Regions from separate parts of the Ruegeria sp. SATB045 genome, predicted to be linked through region 2. Evidence: riboswitches for the same ligand, from Rfam matches in the RefSeq annotation. Region 2 holds a riboswitch; each other region holds the start of a gene.
What was found. A riboswitch is a leader RNA that binds a small molecule or an ion and turns the genes downstream of it on or off. The one in region 2 is predicted to bind cobalamin.
Positions count from the first base shown of each region.

Region 1: another riboswitch for cobalamin. It lies ahead of AC2FNR_RS03110 (DUF1636 family protein); the one in region 2 lies ahead of AC2FNR_RS09220 (CbtB domain-containing protein).
Region 3: another riboswitch for cobalamin. It lies ahead of AC2FNR_RS13125 (hypothetical protein); the one in region 2 lies ahead of AC2FNR_RS09220 (CbtB domain-containing protein).

Region 1 is NZ_JBXWSR010000012.1:253,060-258,289, forward strand. Features, by position in the region: gene AC2FNR_RS03095 (protein GlxC) at 1-628, opposite strand, end outside; gene AC2FNR_RS03100 (class II glutamine amidotransferase) at 630-1,523, opposite strand; gene AC2FNR_RS03105 (helix-turn-helix domain-containing protein) at 1,705-2,352, opposite strand; cobalamin riboswitch at 2,479-2,682, shown strand; gene AC2FNR_RS03110 (DUF1636 family protein) at 2,785-3,141, shown strand; gene AC2FNR_RS03115 (ABC transporter ATP-binding protein) at 3,141-3,944, shown strand; gene AC2FNR_RS03120 (ABC transporter substrate-binding protein) at 3,941-4,888, shown strand; gene AC2FNR_RS03125 (FecCD family ABC transporter permease) at 4,890-5,230, shown strand, end outside.
Region 2 is NZ_JBXWSR010000020.1:339,352-344,581, reverse strand. Features, by position in the region: gene AC2FNR_RS09235 (cobyrinic acid a,c-diamide synthase CobB) at 1-183, shown strand, start outside; gene cobA (uroporphyrinogen-III C-methyltransferase) at 180-908, shown strand; gene cobF (precorrin-6A synthase (deacetylating)) at 901-1,644, shown strand; cobalamin riboswitch at 1,688-1,892, shown strand; gene AC2FNR_RS09220 (CbtB domain-containing protein) at 1,929-2,099, shown strand; gene AC2FNR_RS09215 (CbtA family protein) at 2,104-2,802, shown strand; gene AC2FNR_RS09210 (hypothetical protein) at 2,868-3,362, shown strand; gene AC2FNR_RS09205 (DUF1636 family protein) at 3,359-3,715, opposite strand; gene AC2FNR_RS09200 (DUF302 domain-containing protein) at 3,843-4,301, shown strand; gene AC2FNR_RS09195 (thiamine pyrophosphate-binding protein) at 4,380-5,230, shown strand, end outside.
Region 3 is NZ_JBXWSR010000024.1:46,326-51,555, reverse strand. Features, by position in the region: gene AC2FNR_RS13135 (DNA polymerase III subunit gamma/tau) at 1-283, opposite strand, end outside; gene AC2FNR_RS13130 (protein-tyrosine phosphatase family protein) at 417-905, shown strand; gene AC2FNR_RS13125 (hypothetical protein) at 907-1,314, opposite strand; cobalamin riboswitch at 1,397-1,616, opposite strand; gene AC2FNR_RS13120 (alpha/beta hydrolase family protein) at 1,753-2,610, shown strand; RNA gene ffs (signal recognition particle sRNA small type) at 2,649-2,747, opposite strand; gene AC2FNR_RS13110 (bifunctional 2',3'-cyclic-nucleotide 2'-phosphodiesterase/3'-nucleotidase) at 2,787-4,646, opposite strand; gene nudC (NAD(+) diphosphatase) at 4,825-5,230, shown strand, end outside.

The DNA of each region.
Region 1 (5,230 bases), on a different contig from region 2:
AGCGTTTGAACTCTTCCGGCTTGGCATCCGCGCCCGCGCGCTCCAGCAGGTCTTGCAACAGGGTCAGATGTTCGGGACGCATCTCTTTCTCGACGCAATCAGCACCCAGACTTTTGACCGAGCCGCGCACGAACAGCCGCGCCTCGTACAAGGAGTCCCCCAACGCATCGCCCGCATCCCCGCAAACCACCAGCGTACCCGCCTGCGCCATGAAGGCGGACATATGGCCGATATTGCCATGCACCACGATGTCGATCCCCTTCATGGAAATCCCGCAGCGCGAGCTGGCATTGCCCTTGATCACCAACAACCCGCCATGGCCCGTGGCCCCGGCATATTGACTGGCATCGCCTTCAACGATCACAGTGCCCGACATCATGTTCTCGGCCACGCCCGGCCCAACAGAGCCTTCGACCCGAACGGTCGCCTGCTGGTTCATCCCCGCGCAGTAATAGCCGGTCGAACCCTTGACCGTGACCTCAATCGGGGCATCCAGACCGACAGCGATGGCATGGCTGCCCTTGGGGTTCTGAACCTGCCACTGGGTCTGGTTTGTCTCGGTGCTTTGGGCCTGAAGGGCGGCGTTCAGCCCGCGCAGGCCCTGTTCGGCAACATCATAGCTCTGCATTTTAGTGGCTCCAGAAATAGACGGTTGCGGGTTCGGGTTCCCAGACGCGGGCATCCTCGATTCCCGGCAGGTTGACCAAGGCGCGATACTCGCTGCCAAAGGCCACATATTGATCGGTCTCGGCCATTACCGCCGGTTTGCAGGCGATGGGGTCGCGAACCACGCCGAACCCATCCTTGGTGCCGACCACAAAGGTAAAGAACCCGTCGAGATCCTCAAGGCTGCTTTCCAGCGCCTCACCCAGAGTGGCCCCGTTTTGCATTTTCCATGTCAGATAGGCCGCGCCGACCTCGGTATCGTTCATGGATTCGATCCGCACGCCCTCGCGCATCAGTTTGCGGCGCAGGGCGTTGTGGTTGGACAGCGACCCGTTATGCACCAGACATTGATCTGCGCCGGTGTTGAACGGATGCGCCCCTTCCGTGGTAACGGCGGATTCAGTGGCCATGCGTGTATGGCCGATCCCGTGGCTGCCGGACATCAAGGTCAATTGGAACCGCTCCGCCACCTCCCGAGGCAATCCAACCTCTTTATAGATCTCGATCGCATCGCCGTCGGACATGATCCGCAGGCCAGGGCGCAATTCCCTCAGGGCCTGCCGCGCAGCGCTGACTTTGTCGTTGGCCACGCTCAGAACCGCATGAGTGTCATTGCGGCCCAAGCTGACGGGGCTGGTCAAGACGTCGGCCAAATCTTCGGCCAAAGTCTGAAAATCCGCGTCCGGATTGTCGGATTGCACGGTGAGCTTCGCCTGATCTCCGACAGGTCCATAAATCGCGATCCCGGCGCTGTCCGGGCCGCGATCTGTCATTGTGATCAGCATATCTGTCAGCATCGCGCCCAATTGAGGCTCGAGCGTTTTGTCCTTCAAAAAAAGGCCGACAATTCCACACATGTGTCAGCTTCTCCTGTGTTGAGTTGGGCAGACGCTAACACCTGAACTTCAGGTTATCAACAAAGGGAAATTAATATTCATAAGGGGAATATTTTCGGCTATCTATTTCCCCCGCATTCAAAAATCACGGAGAGCAACCCCGCAAAACCTCAGCAGCGGTTTATCAATCGCCGAATCGTGACTAACGCGTCTGCGGATATGAGATGATCGACAGGTAGCGGGCTGGCAGTTTGCGCAGCACCTCGGGTCCATGCGGTGCGTCCGCATCAAAGAACAACGTATCACCCGGCTCCAGCAGGTAAATTTGATCGCCGTGTCTGTAATCGACTTCGCCTTCAAGCATGTAGAGCATTTCAATCCCGTCATGCTGGAACGTCGGGAAAGTGTCGGACTCTTCCGTCAGCGTGATCAGATAGGGTTCGACCACAACACCACTGGCATTAGACCCCATATGACCCAAAAGGCTGTATTGATGGCCTGCGCGTGTCCCGGCTCTCTCTGTTTCAACGCCCTTTCCCGCTTTGGTGTGGGTTGCGTTTCGGGTTTCTTCATATCTGCGGAAAAATGCAGTGATCGGTGTGCTCAGAGCATTGGCCAGCGATTGTAGCGTCGTCAATGAAGGCGATGTGTAGCCGTTTTCGATTTTTGACAGCATACTGATGGATAACCCGGTCAGCCCCGACAATTCCGCAATTGTCACGCCCTGCTGCAACCTCAACGCGCGGATTTCACGACCGATCGCCGTTTCGAGGTTCTTTTCACCGGGGTCCCTGACCTTGTGGGGATCCTGAGAAAACTGAGGTTTGGACCTATCGTTTGATGCTTTCACCAACCTATCCTTAACGCCTTTCGCTTCGTCGTTATCGCCTGCAATTTTCTTGAAGGGAAACATATTTTCAAAACTACATTCCTGCGCAACCTCCGGTGATTTGTGTTGACCGGCGATCTGATCTCGGGCAGTGACGCATTTGATGGTTCCCTGGGGCATGCTCCAGCGGTGAAAAGGGAATACGGTGAGGTTTAAGTGCCAAGTCCGTAACTGCCCCCGCAACTGTAGGCGGTGAGCGAAGCCAATATCCCACTGACATGAATAATGTCGGGAAGGGTGGCCAAGCCTCGACCCGCAAGTCAGGAGACCTGCCATCGCAACCGAAACCAACCCGGGGCGGGGCGTCCTGGAAGGAGGCTTGATGGTACCTCGTACGCCTTTATGCGCGACCGCGTTTCAGTACGGCCCCAGCGGCCGTGGAACAGACGCTTGATGGCCGAGCCCACTGATCATTTTGTTCTGATCTGCGCGACCTGTCAGGGTTTGGAGGCAGCGCAGCACATTGCGGATGCCTTGTGCCCTGAATTGCCTGCGGGTTTCGCAGTGCGCACAGTAGACTGTATGGCTGGATGCGATCACCCGGTCACTGTCGGATTTCAGGCCCTAGGAAAAGCCCAATACCTGTTTGGTGATATCGGCACCGAGCAAGAGCTGAATGCTCTTGCCCAATTCGCCGCGCAATACCTGGGCAGCGCAACTGGTTGGACAAAGGCCACAGACAGGCCGGCGCCTCTGATAACCAAGACATTGGCGCGCATGCCGGCGTTGGCTGTTCGAGGAGCTCGATGATGACCAGACCCTTCCTGCAGGCGCGTGGTGTAGCCTACTATTCTTTTCACGGTGACGTTCTGTTGCAAGACATCTCGTTCGACCTTGAAGAGGGGTCGGTTCTGGCCATTGCCGGTCCGAATGGCGCTGGCAAAACCACTCTGCTGAACTTACTTTGTGGCGCTGAAGCTCTGTCCGAAGGCGACGTTCTGGTGCAAGAGCAGAGCTTGAAGACACTGTCAGCGACGGAGCGCGCCCGAAAAATTGCCGTCGTCAGTCAGCAGGAATATCCCGATGGGCGCTTGCATCTGCGTGACTATGTGGCACTTGGGCAAATTCCAATTCGCTCGGACCGCTCCTCTGAAGATCACGCAAACGACTTGACGCGAATTCTGGACCTGACCGGCCTTTTGGAGCTTGCCGACAAGCGCATGGCAGTGTTGTCGGGTGGCGAACGTCAGCGCGCCCATATCGCGCGTGCGCTGGCACAGAACCCTACTCTTCTGTTTTTGGACGAGCCGACGAACCATTTGGATCCCGACGCCAAAGGGCGGATGTTGTCGCTGGTCGCTGGACTGGGGATAACCGTCATAATGATTGTCCATGACATTGTCATGATCCCCGAATTCGCCACCCATGTTGCGTTGATGAAATCTACCCGGCTGACCGGGTTTGGCCCTGTTTCCGAGGTCCTGACGACTCAACATGTGCGCGACACGTTCGGCGTCGACTACTTGTTCTTTCAGCACGACGGTCGGATGATCCCCGCGCTGGACATACGAAAAACCACTGTTTCCCAACCCTCCAGGAGATTTCCAAAATGAAACATATCTTGTCCGTGGCTCTGGTTATGGCCATGGCGGGCGGTGTTGCTGCGCATGAAGTGACCGTAGACAATTGTGGTGAACCGTTGGTGTTTGAAACCCAACCCGAACGGTTGGTCGTACATGACATGAACATGACCGACATGGCCTTTGCGCTGGGTCTGCAAGACAAAATCGTCGGCCTCACGGGCATCACCGGCTGGTACAAAACCAGTCCTGAATTCGACACGCTACGTGGAGATATCCCCGAACTGGCACCGAAATATCCCTCGGTGGAAAATATTGTCGCGGTAGAACCCGATCTGTTCTTCGCCGGCTGGTACTATGGAATGCGTCCCGGTGGTGATGTAACGCCAGAAACACTTGCCCCGTTCGGGATCAAAACCATGATCCTGACTGAAAGCTGCGTTCATCTGCATAAAGACCGCCCCGAGGCCAGCATGGACCTTTTGTTTGACGACATTCTGCGGCTGGGCAAAGTCATGCATGTCGAAGACAAGGCCGAAGCACTTGTATCTGGTTGGAAGGATGAACTGACCGCAATCGAGGCAAAAACCGCAGACTTACCGAAACCTCGAGTGTTTCTGTTGGATGGCCCGGCGGACGCTCCGTTCACTGCTGGGAAATACGCAATCCCCAACGCAATGATAGCAGCGGCGGGTGGTCTCAATGTTACCCGTGATATGGACACAAGCTGGGGTCGCACGTCATGGGAAACCGTGGCAGCCGCGAACCCTGAATTTTTAGTGCTGTTGGATTATCAAACCGGAAACGGAGCGGCGGATACGTTCAGGTTTCTGCAAGAACACCCTGTTATGTCACAAACCGACGCGGTCAAAAACGAGCGCTGGATCGGTTTGCGGTACGAAGAATTGACCCCTGGGCCGGCAAACATTCAGGCCATCGCAAAATTGGCAGCAGCCATGCGCACGGGCCTGAACTGATTTGGGCCGTCTGGGGCTGACACTTTTGATCGGGGTGGTCATTCTGGCCGCCCTTCTTCTGGTTTCGACAATATACGGAACCACATCCATTCCTCTGTCCGATACGGTCTCAGCTATTATGCTCGGCGCTGGTTTGGTCGAGGGAGACATGTCACCCCTTCACCGTATCGTCTTCGACCTGCGCCTGCCCCGCGCGCTTTTTGCCGCCGTGATCGGCGCTGGCCTCGGAGTTGTTGGAGTTGTGCTGCAAACGACTACCCGAAACGATCTGGCCGACCCGTTCCTGTTCGGTCTTTCCTCTGGTGCGGCGGCGGGGGCGGTGTTCGTCATTACGGTGACTGG
Region 2 (5,230 bases):
GGCTTTGCCGTAGGCACGGGCCTGCGGGGGCATGAGTTCCACTATTCCTCGATCATCGAGCAACCTGACGCGCCTTTGGCCCGTGTGTTTGACGCAGAAGGGGCCGAAGGGCCGCAGACCGGATCGGTGCGTGGCAACGTGACCGGCACGTTCTTTCACCTGATCGCGGAGGCCTCAGCATGAGTGGGTTTGTTTCGTTCATTGGCTCAGGCCCCGGCGACCCGGAGCTGTTGACGCTGAAGGCTGTGGACCGGATGCAGAAGGCGGATGCGGTGCTGTTTGATGACCTCAGCAGCGGGCCGATCCTGACCCATGCGCGCGACGATGCCGATCTGGTAGGCGTGGGCAAACGGGCGGGCCGCCCCTCGCCCAAGCAGGACCATGTCAGCCGGTTGCTGGTGGATTACGCCCTGACCGGGCAGCGGGTCGTGCGGTTGAAATCCGGCGATGGCGGCATGTTCGGGCGTCTGGAAGAAGAACTGGTGGCCCTGCGCGCGGCTGGGATCGATTACGAGATCATACCCGGCATCCCCTCGGCCGTGGCGGCAGCGGCGGCGGCGGGCATCCCGCTGACCCGCAGGCTGACCGCGCGGCGAGTACAGTTTGTCACTGGTCATGATGTCAGCGGCAAATTGCCCGAGGACCTGAACCTGCCCGCTTTGGCCGACCCGGATGCGACCACCGTCGTCTTCATGGGCAAGCGGACTTTTCCTCTGCTGGTCGAAACGCTGAACGCCCACGGTCTGCCGCTGGAGACGCCAGCACTAATGGCCGAATCCGTCTCGACCCCCGAACAAAAGCTGCATCGCAGTACTGTAGGCGCGCTGTCCGAAAAACTGGCGGACGAGATAGGCACCGCCCCGGCGCTGATCCTTTATGGCCCGCTGGCAGAGTTTGACGATGTTTGACCTGACCTTGATCGGCATCGGCACCGGGAACCCTGACCACGTGACCTTTCAGGGCGCGCAGGCGATCCGCTCGGCGGACCTGATCCTGATCCCCCGCAAGGGCGAGAATAAGGCCGATCTGGCCGGGCTGCGCGAAAAGGTCATTGCGCAGGTGACCGACACGCCGCCGCAGATCGCCTATTTCGACATCCCCAAGCGCCGCTCGGAAGACGGGTATCTGCGCGGGGTGGACGAATGGCACGACGCGATTGCGCTGCGCTGGCGCGAGGCGATTGCCGCCCATCCCGGCGCACTGCACGTGGCGCTGCTGATCTGGGGCGATCCGTCGCTATACGACAGCTCACTGCGAATCGCGGCGCGGTTGGACCCTCAACCGACGACGCGGGTGATCCCTGGCATTACAGCGCTACAGGCGTTGACGGCGGCCCACGCGATTCCGATCAACGATCTGGGTGCCCCCTACATCGTGACCACGGGGCGGCGGATTCGCGACGAAGGGTGGCCGGACGGTGCATCAAACGTGGCGGTCATGTTGGATGGTGAGTGCTCGTTCCAACATCTTCAGATGGCAGATTATGACATCTGGTGGGGGGCTTATGTGGGCATGACTGAAGAAATCCTGATCAACGGCCCTCTGATCGATGTTGCACAGTCGATTCTGGACACCCGAGCGACTGCGCGCGCTGATCATGGGTGGATCATGGATATTTATCTTCTCAAAAAGCGCGTGATCTGACCTAAAACGTCGCAAATGGCGATTGCGCGACAGCAGATGTAACGGCTAAATGAACCTGTCTGGTCCTGTCGGCAATACCGGCAAGCTAAGAGGGAATGTGGTGAGACCGCGCGCGATCGAATCCACAGCCGCCCCCGCGACTGTAAGCGGTGAGCCCTGTTCAACCAGCCACTCCTGAGTTTCAGGGGGAAGGCGAACAGAGGCATCGACCCGCGAGCCAGGAGACCTGCCAGGCACGAATGAAAACACCAACCGTCGGGTGCGACGGTAAAGGAGAACTAAAAATGGCAACTCAAGCAACAACCGCTTCGACCTCACGCGTTGGTATCCTGCCGGTTATGTTCGCTGTGGTTCTGGGCCTTGGTGTCATCACGCTGACCGGCCACGTTCAGGCCGCGGCCCTGCATGACGCAGCCCACGATGTGCGCCACGCGACCGGCTTCCCCTGCCACTAAACCCATGTTAAGCCGTATCCTGACCAGCGCCTTGTTCGCTGGTGCTGCAGCGGGGCTGATTGCCGCCTTGCTGCAGTTGGTCTTTGTGCAACCTGTGTTGCTGCACGCGGAACTGTATGAATCAGGCGAATTGGTCCATTTCGGCGGTGACGTCGTAAGTGCTCACCCCGAGCTGCCGGGAATGTTCTCGGACCTGTTCCGCGATGCGCTAAGCGTCATTTTCACGATGCTTACCTATACCGGTTATGCGCTGATGATGATTGCGCTGATGTCCGTGGCTGAGGGCAACGGCCACAAGATTGACGGGCGCACCGGCGTTTTGTGGGGGCTTGCGGGGTTCATTGCCGTGCACCTCGCACCCGGATTCTCGCTCGCGCCAGAAGTGCCCGGCGTGGCAGCAGCCGATGTCGCTGCGCGTCAGATCTGGTGGTTTGCGACCGTCGCCGCAGCAGGTGTTGCCATGTGGCTGATTGCCTTTGGCGGCACCCTGATCAGCTATGTGATCGCAGCCGCCCTGCTGTTGGCCCCACATCTGATCGGCGCGCCCGAGCCGGACGTGTTTACCGGCCCCGTTCCGACCGAGATCGGCGCGCTGTTTGCCGCACGCGCCTTTGGCATCGGACTGGTAGCCTGGGTTTTGGTCGGGGCATTCGCCGGATACTTCTGGCGACATGAAAGCCAGCGTGCCGAAGCTGCGGCCTGACCAGCACGCTTATGAACACGCCGAGACCAGCTCGGCGTGTTTCTACTACCATCAAGGAACATAAAATGGCACGCTCACTTGCCCTGTTTGCAATCGGCATAGTTTTTGGCAGTGGTGCAGGATTTGTGGTTGCGGCTGCAAATGGCGTCACTTTCGACGGCCATGACCATGGCGATCCCGCACATCACAGTTCGTCTCACGCCGAGGCAGCCGCACACGATCATTCGACTGCCATCAACCTGCCTGCTGGCGCTGATGCTCCGGGGCTTGAGATCGCTCTTACGCCCGATCCTATGGCGGGCTGGAACCTGCATGTCATGCCGCAGAACTTTCGGTTCTCACCACAAAATGCCTCAAAGACCGATGTCGACGGCGAGGGGCATGCACATGTCTACGTAAATGGAGAGAAACTGGCCCGGCTGTACGGTAACTGGATGCATATCGACCATCTGCCGCAGGGCGAGGTCGAAGTCTCGGTCTCTCTGAACGCAAACAGCCACAGCCCGCTGATGGTCGACAACATCCCCGTCAGCGCGGCGGTCACACTACAGGTCGACTAAAGCGCCGGGATACGCGCCCGCAAACACATCCGGAGCCGCCCGCAAGGCCGGGCGTCTTCGATCCAGCCTTTGGGGCTTTCCAGATAGGTCCGGCAGGTCGCCACGATATCATCGGCGTCCGAAGCGACATCGACCCCTGAAAACACATATGACGCCCCGCCATCGGCCTGCAGCGCGATGGCCACGGGTTCAGAGCATCCGCTGAAACAGGCGTGCTGATCGACCGAAACCCTTCCCTCAATCCCCGCGCGGGTCAGGGCGAATTCGACAGCTTTGACCTCAGCCCCGCAATCGCGGGCACCGGCACAGGACGAACATATCAACAGGCGCATCTGATCCAATTCGGACCTCATCGGGTGGCATTTGCCTGTTTCTGGGGGTTTCCGGCCACAGGCGCAATCGGGAAAACGCACAAGATTGTGAGTGCGCCCTGTCCCGCTTTCTGGCATCACAGTCTCAACCCCGTAACAGGAGGCCCCGATGAAAGCCCTTTGGACTGCGATAGCCCTGATAGCGACCCCTGCTTTGGCAGAAGAGCCCCTTTCGGGCTGGGCCAGCTATGCAACCGACAAAAGTTATGACGCGTTGGTTGCCGACACCAAGGATGCCATCAAGGCCAATGGTCTGATCGTGGTCACGCAGGCAGGCCCGACCAAGGCCGCCGCATCGCGCGGGATCACCATCCCCGGCAATCGGGTTATCGGGGCCTTCAACAACGACTACGCCGTGCGCGTGCTGGAAACCTCGGTGAACGCGATGATCGAGGCACCGATCCGCTTTTATGTCACCGAGAATGAGGACGGCACCGCCACCCTGTCCTACAAGACTCCCAGTTTTGTCTTCGCGCCCTACGTTTCTGAGGGCGGAGCCCCCTTACGTGAGATCTCCGAGGAACTAGATGGCAAGTTTCAAGCTGTCGCTGAAACAGCAGTCAAATAGTCACACTGGCGTGATCCGCCTTGCGTCTGGGGCCGTCCTCCGCAATCTGCTGTGAAACAGTTTTTCGGAGCATGACTTATGCAAGACCTCTCGCCCCGCGCAGCGGACCTTCTGGCCCAACGTTTGTACGAGGCCGGATGTCGCCACGCCTTTGGAATGCCCGGTGGTGAGGTTCTGACCCTTGTCGATGCGCTGGAACAGGCCGGGATCACCTTTCATCTGACCAAGCATGAAAACGCCGCCGGTTTCATGGCCGAGGCCGTGCATCACCGCGATGGCGCGCCCGCCATTCTGGTCGCCACCCTTGGCCCCGGTGCGATGAACGGGATCAACGTGGTCGCCAATGCTTTGCAAGACCGTGTGCCCATGATCGTTCTGACCGGATGCGTCGATGCCGATGAAGCGCTGACCTACACCCATCAGGTGATGGATCACGCGCAGGTCTATCGCTCGATCACCAAAGGGACGTTTACACTGACCGCCAAAGGCGCAGACATTATTGCCGATAAGGCGGTTACGTTGGCCAATCAGCCGCGCCCCGGTCCCGTGCATATCGACGTGCCGATCTCGGTCGCGGATACCCGCGTGTCGGGCGTGAAACCGCGCCGCCGCGCCAAGATTGCCTCTGTATCCCCTGCGGGCGACTGCGTCGAGAAAGCCCGCCGATGGGTGTCGCAGGCCGAACGGCCCATCGCAATTGTCGGGCTGGATGTTCTCTATGACGACTCGCGCAACGTGGTGCAGGCATTTCTGGAGCATTTCGACATCCCCTTCGTGACGACATACAAGGCCAAGGGCGTCGTGCCTGAGGATCATCCTCTGTGCCTAGGTGGCGCGGGCCTTTCGCCGCTGGCTGACAAACATCTGGTTCCGCTGGTCGAACAGGCCGATTTGGTGCTGTGTCTGGGCTATGACCCGATCGAAATGCG
Region 3 (5,230 bases), on a different contig from region 2:
CCATGATCGCCACACAATGTTCGCACTGGCCGCAGGGTTCGGTCGTCGGTTTGCCCTCGCCATCGGGGCCGATGCAGTTCATGCCTTTGGCGATGATCCGGGCCGTGGTGGTTTTGCCGGTGCCGCGAATGCCGGTCATGATAAAGGCTTGCGCGATCCGATCCGCCTCGAACGCGTTTTTCAGCGTGCGTACCATGGCCTCCTGCCCGACCAGATCGGCAAAGGTTTCAGGGCGGTATTTACGGGCAAGAACCTGATAGGCGGGGCTGGGCGTGTCGGTCATATCTGCTCTGTCGGATTCGGGTTCCGACGCAGCCTAGAGACCCCCGCCGCCCGCGTCCACCGCCGCCTTGGGGGAAATTCGGTTTGCAGGTCAGTTTGCACAGCATAGAAGCTATGTGAAAAGGAGGCCGGGGATGGAGCCATTTGCAATTCACGTGGTCGAGGTCGGGGCCGGTCATTTCGCGCTGTCGCCGCTGCCGGGGCGCGCGGGGGAGTATGCGCGGGATTTGGATATCATTCGCCGCTGGCGGCCCGATCTTGTGATTTCGATGACCACAAGCTCCGAGATGGAGCAGACCGGAGCGGGAAAACTGGGAGATGACCTGCACGCCGAGGGCATAACCTGGACGCACCTGCCGATTGAAGATTTTGGCGCGCCGTCGCCGGACACCGAGGCCGCGTGGCCCCGGATCAGCCAGTCTGCCGCGCATATTCTGGCGCGTGGAGGGCGGGTGCTGGTGCATTGCCGGGGCGGGTGCGGGCGGTCGGGCATGATCGCCCTGCGGCTTATGGTCGAACAGGGCATCGCGTCCGACGCGGCGTTGCGCCGCCTGCGCGCCGTGCGGCCCTGTGCGGTTGAAACCGACGGGCAGATGCGTTGGGCAACCTGCGCGCCGGACTGAGTTACAACGCCAGATGCTGCTGGGGCTGTGCTGGTTGCGCCGGGGCCAGCTCTGACACTTCAAGCATGGCACAGGGCGGCACTTGTAACTGGCCGGCCGGACGGGCCGCAGCATCGGGGCCGAACAGCATATCCGCATAACCATCCAACGCGTCGAGCGAGGCGTCCGTGCTGGTGCCGCAGAAGATGCGAATCTGATCTTTCTGGGCGCGGAATCGGGCGATGCAGCCCTGTGGGCAATGGCCCAGCTCTCCGCTGCCGTCCAACGCGAAGTCATCCGACGTGGCAGGCACTGCGGATTCCATCGCCTGCACAATAGCCCGTGCCATCTGCGCCAGAGCCGGGCAGGTCTTGCCGGTTTTCTGACATAGGGTTGCACTGAATTGGTGCGTTTTTGTCTTCCAGATCATAATGCGCCCTCCGCGCGGGGAACGGGGCGTAGATCAGGTGTGACAGCGCGCTGACAATCCCGCCCGGACACCCCGCCCGAGTTACAGTTTTGCTTTGATGGCAGGTCTCCTGACTTGCGGGTCATAGCGTTGCCGACCTTCCCAGCCTTGCGGGCCAGTGGTATTTCGGCATTGCTCACCGCTTACAGTTGCGGGGGCAGTCGCGGCATTGGATCGTTCCGGCATGACCGGGCAGAACCGCACCGTGTTCCCTTTTCATCTTGTCCCGACACGGGACAAGAACCATCACGCCATCGCTAGCGGTTGAGCGGGCTTTGAGTCAAGCGGGCGCGCGCGCAAAGTGGACGTTTGGTCATCTTGATGCGCCCTTGACTCAGCCCGGCCAAAAAAGTGGGGATAAGGGGTGAACCGAACAGTTCAGATCAGGTGAGCAACGCTATGCTGGATGATACACCCCCCGTCCTGACTGAGGATTTTCGGTTTTCTGCCGGTTCGGCAATGCTGTCGGCGCGCCTGTACCGGCCCGTGACCGATCCCAAAGTCGCTGTGGTTGTACATGGTGCGACCGGTGTCCCGAGGGATTACTATCAGCATTTCGCGCATTGGCTGGCAGCGGATCAGGGGATCGCTTGCCTGACCTACGACTATCGTGACTTTGGCCACTCACTGACCGGACTACTGCAGGAATCGCGGGTAAAGATGGCGGATTGGGCGCTGACCGACATGCCTGCCGCCAGAGCGGAAATGCGCCAACGTTACCCACACGCAGAACACTGGAGCATAGGGCACTCGGTCGGAGGGATGTTGGGGCCAATACAACCTGATATCGACCATATAGATCGCATGATCTGTGTGTGTTCGGGGCTGGTGACAATCAGTGATCACCCTTGGCCTTATCGCGCGCTGGCGTCCTTGTTCTGGTATGGACATGTTCCGCTGGCGGTAAAAACTGTTGGATACCTGCCAGGCAAAGCAGTGGGATTTGGGGCCGACCTGCCTGCATCGGTTTACTGGCAGTGGCGCAAGTGGTGCACGGCACCCCAAAATTATCTGCCAGAAATCGGAAAAACGCTACCTGCCGCAACCTGGGCAGAGAAAGGCAAACCGGTCGATCTGTTCACTTTCGAGGACGACCAGATGGTTCCGCCCGAAGCCGTTTGGCGGTTGGCAGATCTGTACGGCTCCAGCGCTCGGCGTCATGTACTGTCACCGCAGGAATTCGGACTTAAGGACATTGGCCATATCGGCGCGTTCGCGCGTCGTAACGCGTCCCTATGGCCGCGCTTGATCGCATAAGTGCTGCGTGCCTAAACCGGTCAAAACTGTCGGGGATGAAGTGAGAGGTTGGACATCGACCCAAGCGGGGCTCGTTGTGGCTGCTTCCTTCCGGACCTGACCAGGTTGGCGAGGCGCTCGCCCGCGCCAACCTCTCAACGGTGGATATAGGCATTTGGTTCATGCTTGGCAACCCGTCAGAGGGAGAGCTGAATATTCAGAAAACCTTTCGCATCCGGACCGATGACTTTGGCGCGGTAGCGTGCCAGTTCTTCCAGGTGTTGGTCAGCGGCCGCTCCGGTTTTCACAAGCGCATGGGCACCGGGTATGGGTGACAACCGAAAAGGCTGGAGTGCCTCTTCCAAAGGGTCCATCGGTAAGACGCCCGACAGGTAATCCCGTACAATAGGTTGAATCGGAAGGACCGGCAGAGGAATTCGGGTCGCGTTTTCGGCAAACGGGAAATTCCCGCCTCCGTTGGCGCGATAGTTGTTCAACGCGACAACAAAGCGCTGATCTGCGTCGATAGGGCGGCCGTTGAATCGCAATTCGCGAACCCGATGGCTGTTGGGATGAAGTATTGCGCCACCTGCGTCGAACCGCGCCGGAGATGCTAGATCTAGTGCGTAAGTTAGCCCGTGCAGCACGTCAAAATTATGTCCGGCGCGATTCGTATCCACAAGGTCCGATTGTTCACCCGGGCGCATCTGGTTCAGCACGCCAGCGGACATTTCCAGCCAATCCTTGATTTCAGTGCCCGAGACAATGACGGCCTGCATCTCGTTCGGAAACACGTTCAGGTCGGCAACATGGCGCGTACATATCTGCCCGGGTGGGATATCGGTGAAAAACCGAGGTCCTGCACGACCGCCGAATTTTGACGGTGCAACTGCCGACAAAACGGGTAGCCCTGCATAGGCAGTTCCCTGCATATGCTGCCGCAATGCTGCAGCTTGCGCGGCAGCCACAAGCGCCAGACCGCGATCCCAGGCGCAAAAGCTGAAATAGCTGTGCAGATGATGCGACGTGTGTCCAACGGGCGTGTTGCACTGCGCGCGAGTTTCGCGGTGCGCCTTGGCAAAAATCCGCGACAGTTCGGGGTCTTCCGGAACCTCAGCGCCAACAAAGTCGGGTGCGATTGCCTTCAGGTGTGAACGGTGCGTTTCTACCTGCCATTTTCCGTCGTCACCAAGTTTCATCGTCAGGTCAATCACACCAAGATGCGACCCAGCGCTGCCCGGCATGACAGCCGGCTTGCCGTGCACTTGACCTTTGGCACTGTCCACGAACGCAAACCTTTCATGCGACGCGCCCGGCAAAGTCAGATGTGAATGTCCCGCTATGATCGCATCGATCGGTCCGATGGCCGCAAGGGGAATCACGGCGTTTTCCAAATTCGGCTCCGGTTGGGCGGTGCCGATCCCGGAATGCGCCAGCGCGATTACAAGATCGCACCCAGCGGCCTTCAGCTCTTGCGAAACGTGTCGTGCCGTGGACAGGATATCGTCGATGCGGACCTTTTGCTCTAGACGGTGCGCTTCCCAGTTCGCAGTTTGCGGCGGCAGGGCTGAAAAAACGCCGATTTTGATCGGATATTCGCGGCCTCCGGCTTTCATGGTTCGGCTTAGCACTGCCTGCCTGCTCCAAGCACCGGGGCGGTCCAACCGGTGCGCGTTGCTGCATAAGACAGGGCAGGGGGATTGGCGCAAGATACGGTCCAGAACCTGCAACCCGAAGCCGAAATCATGGTTTCCCAATCCGATGGCATCGTAATCCAGCGCTTCGAAAGCCTCCATCAGAGGATGACGGGTTTTGGTTTGTGTTACGGCCCATTCCCCAATAGGCGTTCCCTGTAGTGAATCCCCGTTATCCAGCAAGATGGTCAGGGCATCTTTGACCTCGGTTCGAGCTTGGCGGATCAGTGTGGCTGTGCGGGTAAACCCAATCATGGGTTCCGGCGCATCCCGATAATAGTCAAACCCGGTCACATTCATATGCAGATCCGAGGTTCCCAAAATCCTGATCGTTGCGCTTAGAGAGGAAGGGGGATGTTGCAATACTCTACTTTTAGACGTTTTTGGTTAACCTATTTCAACAAAAAGAGTATTTGACGCAAGTTTCAAGGCAGAGTTTGAGTTGATCACATTATCTCCTCAATTTCCCACGAGGGAGAAATGTCGTTGCAACGATCCGGCGCTCGTGGCAGCCCTGTGCCGACAACCTGAAGGGATTGCAATGAAATACGCGGAAACCGTGACGTTTGGCGGGTCGGGACTGGATCGCGCAGCACATCTGCGCAACGATCCCGGGGGGCTTGCGCAAGTCGCAAACGACCCGGAGGCAAGGTGCCTTTTGTTGTGGCGCGGTAAGGTGCTGGTCGAGGGCGAAGCTCTGGATCGGCTGGCGTTGCTGCCGCTGACGCACGATCTGTTGCGCAATGGACCGGGCGGAATTGTTGAAGAACCAGTCTTTCTAGGTATTTCGGATCACGTTCCGCTGTTCGCTTTGGACATCTCGGGGTGGGACGCCGAGGGGCTGGACCTGTCCGAGGTTGGGGCATTCTTCGACCGTTCCGAGCAACAGCACCCCGCGTTGTCCACCGGGCATGTTTTTGTCGAATTGCGCCGGATCATGACCCGTC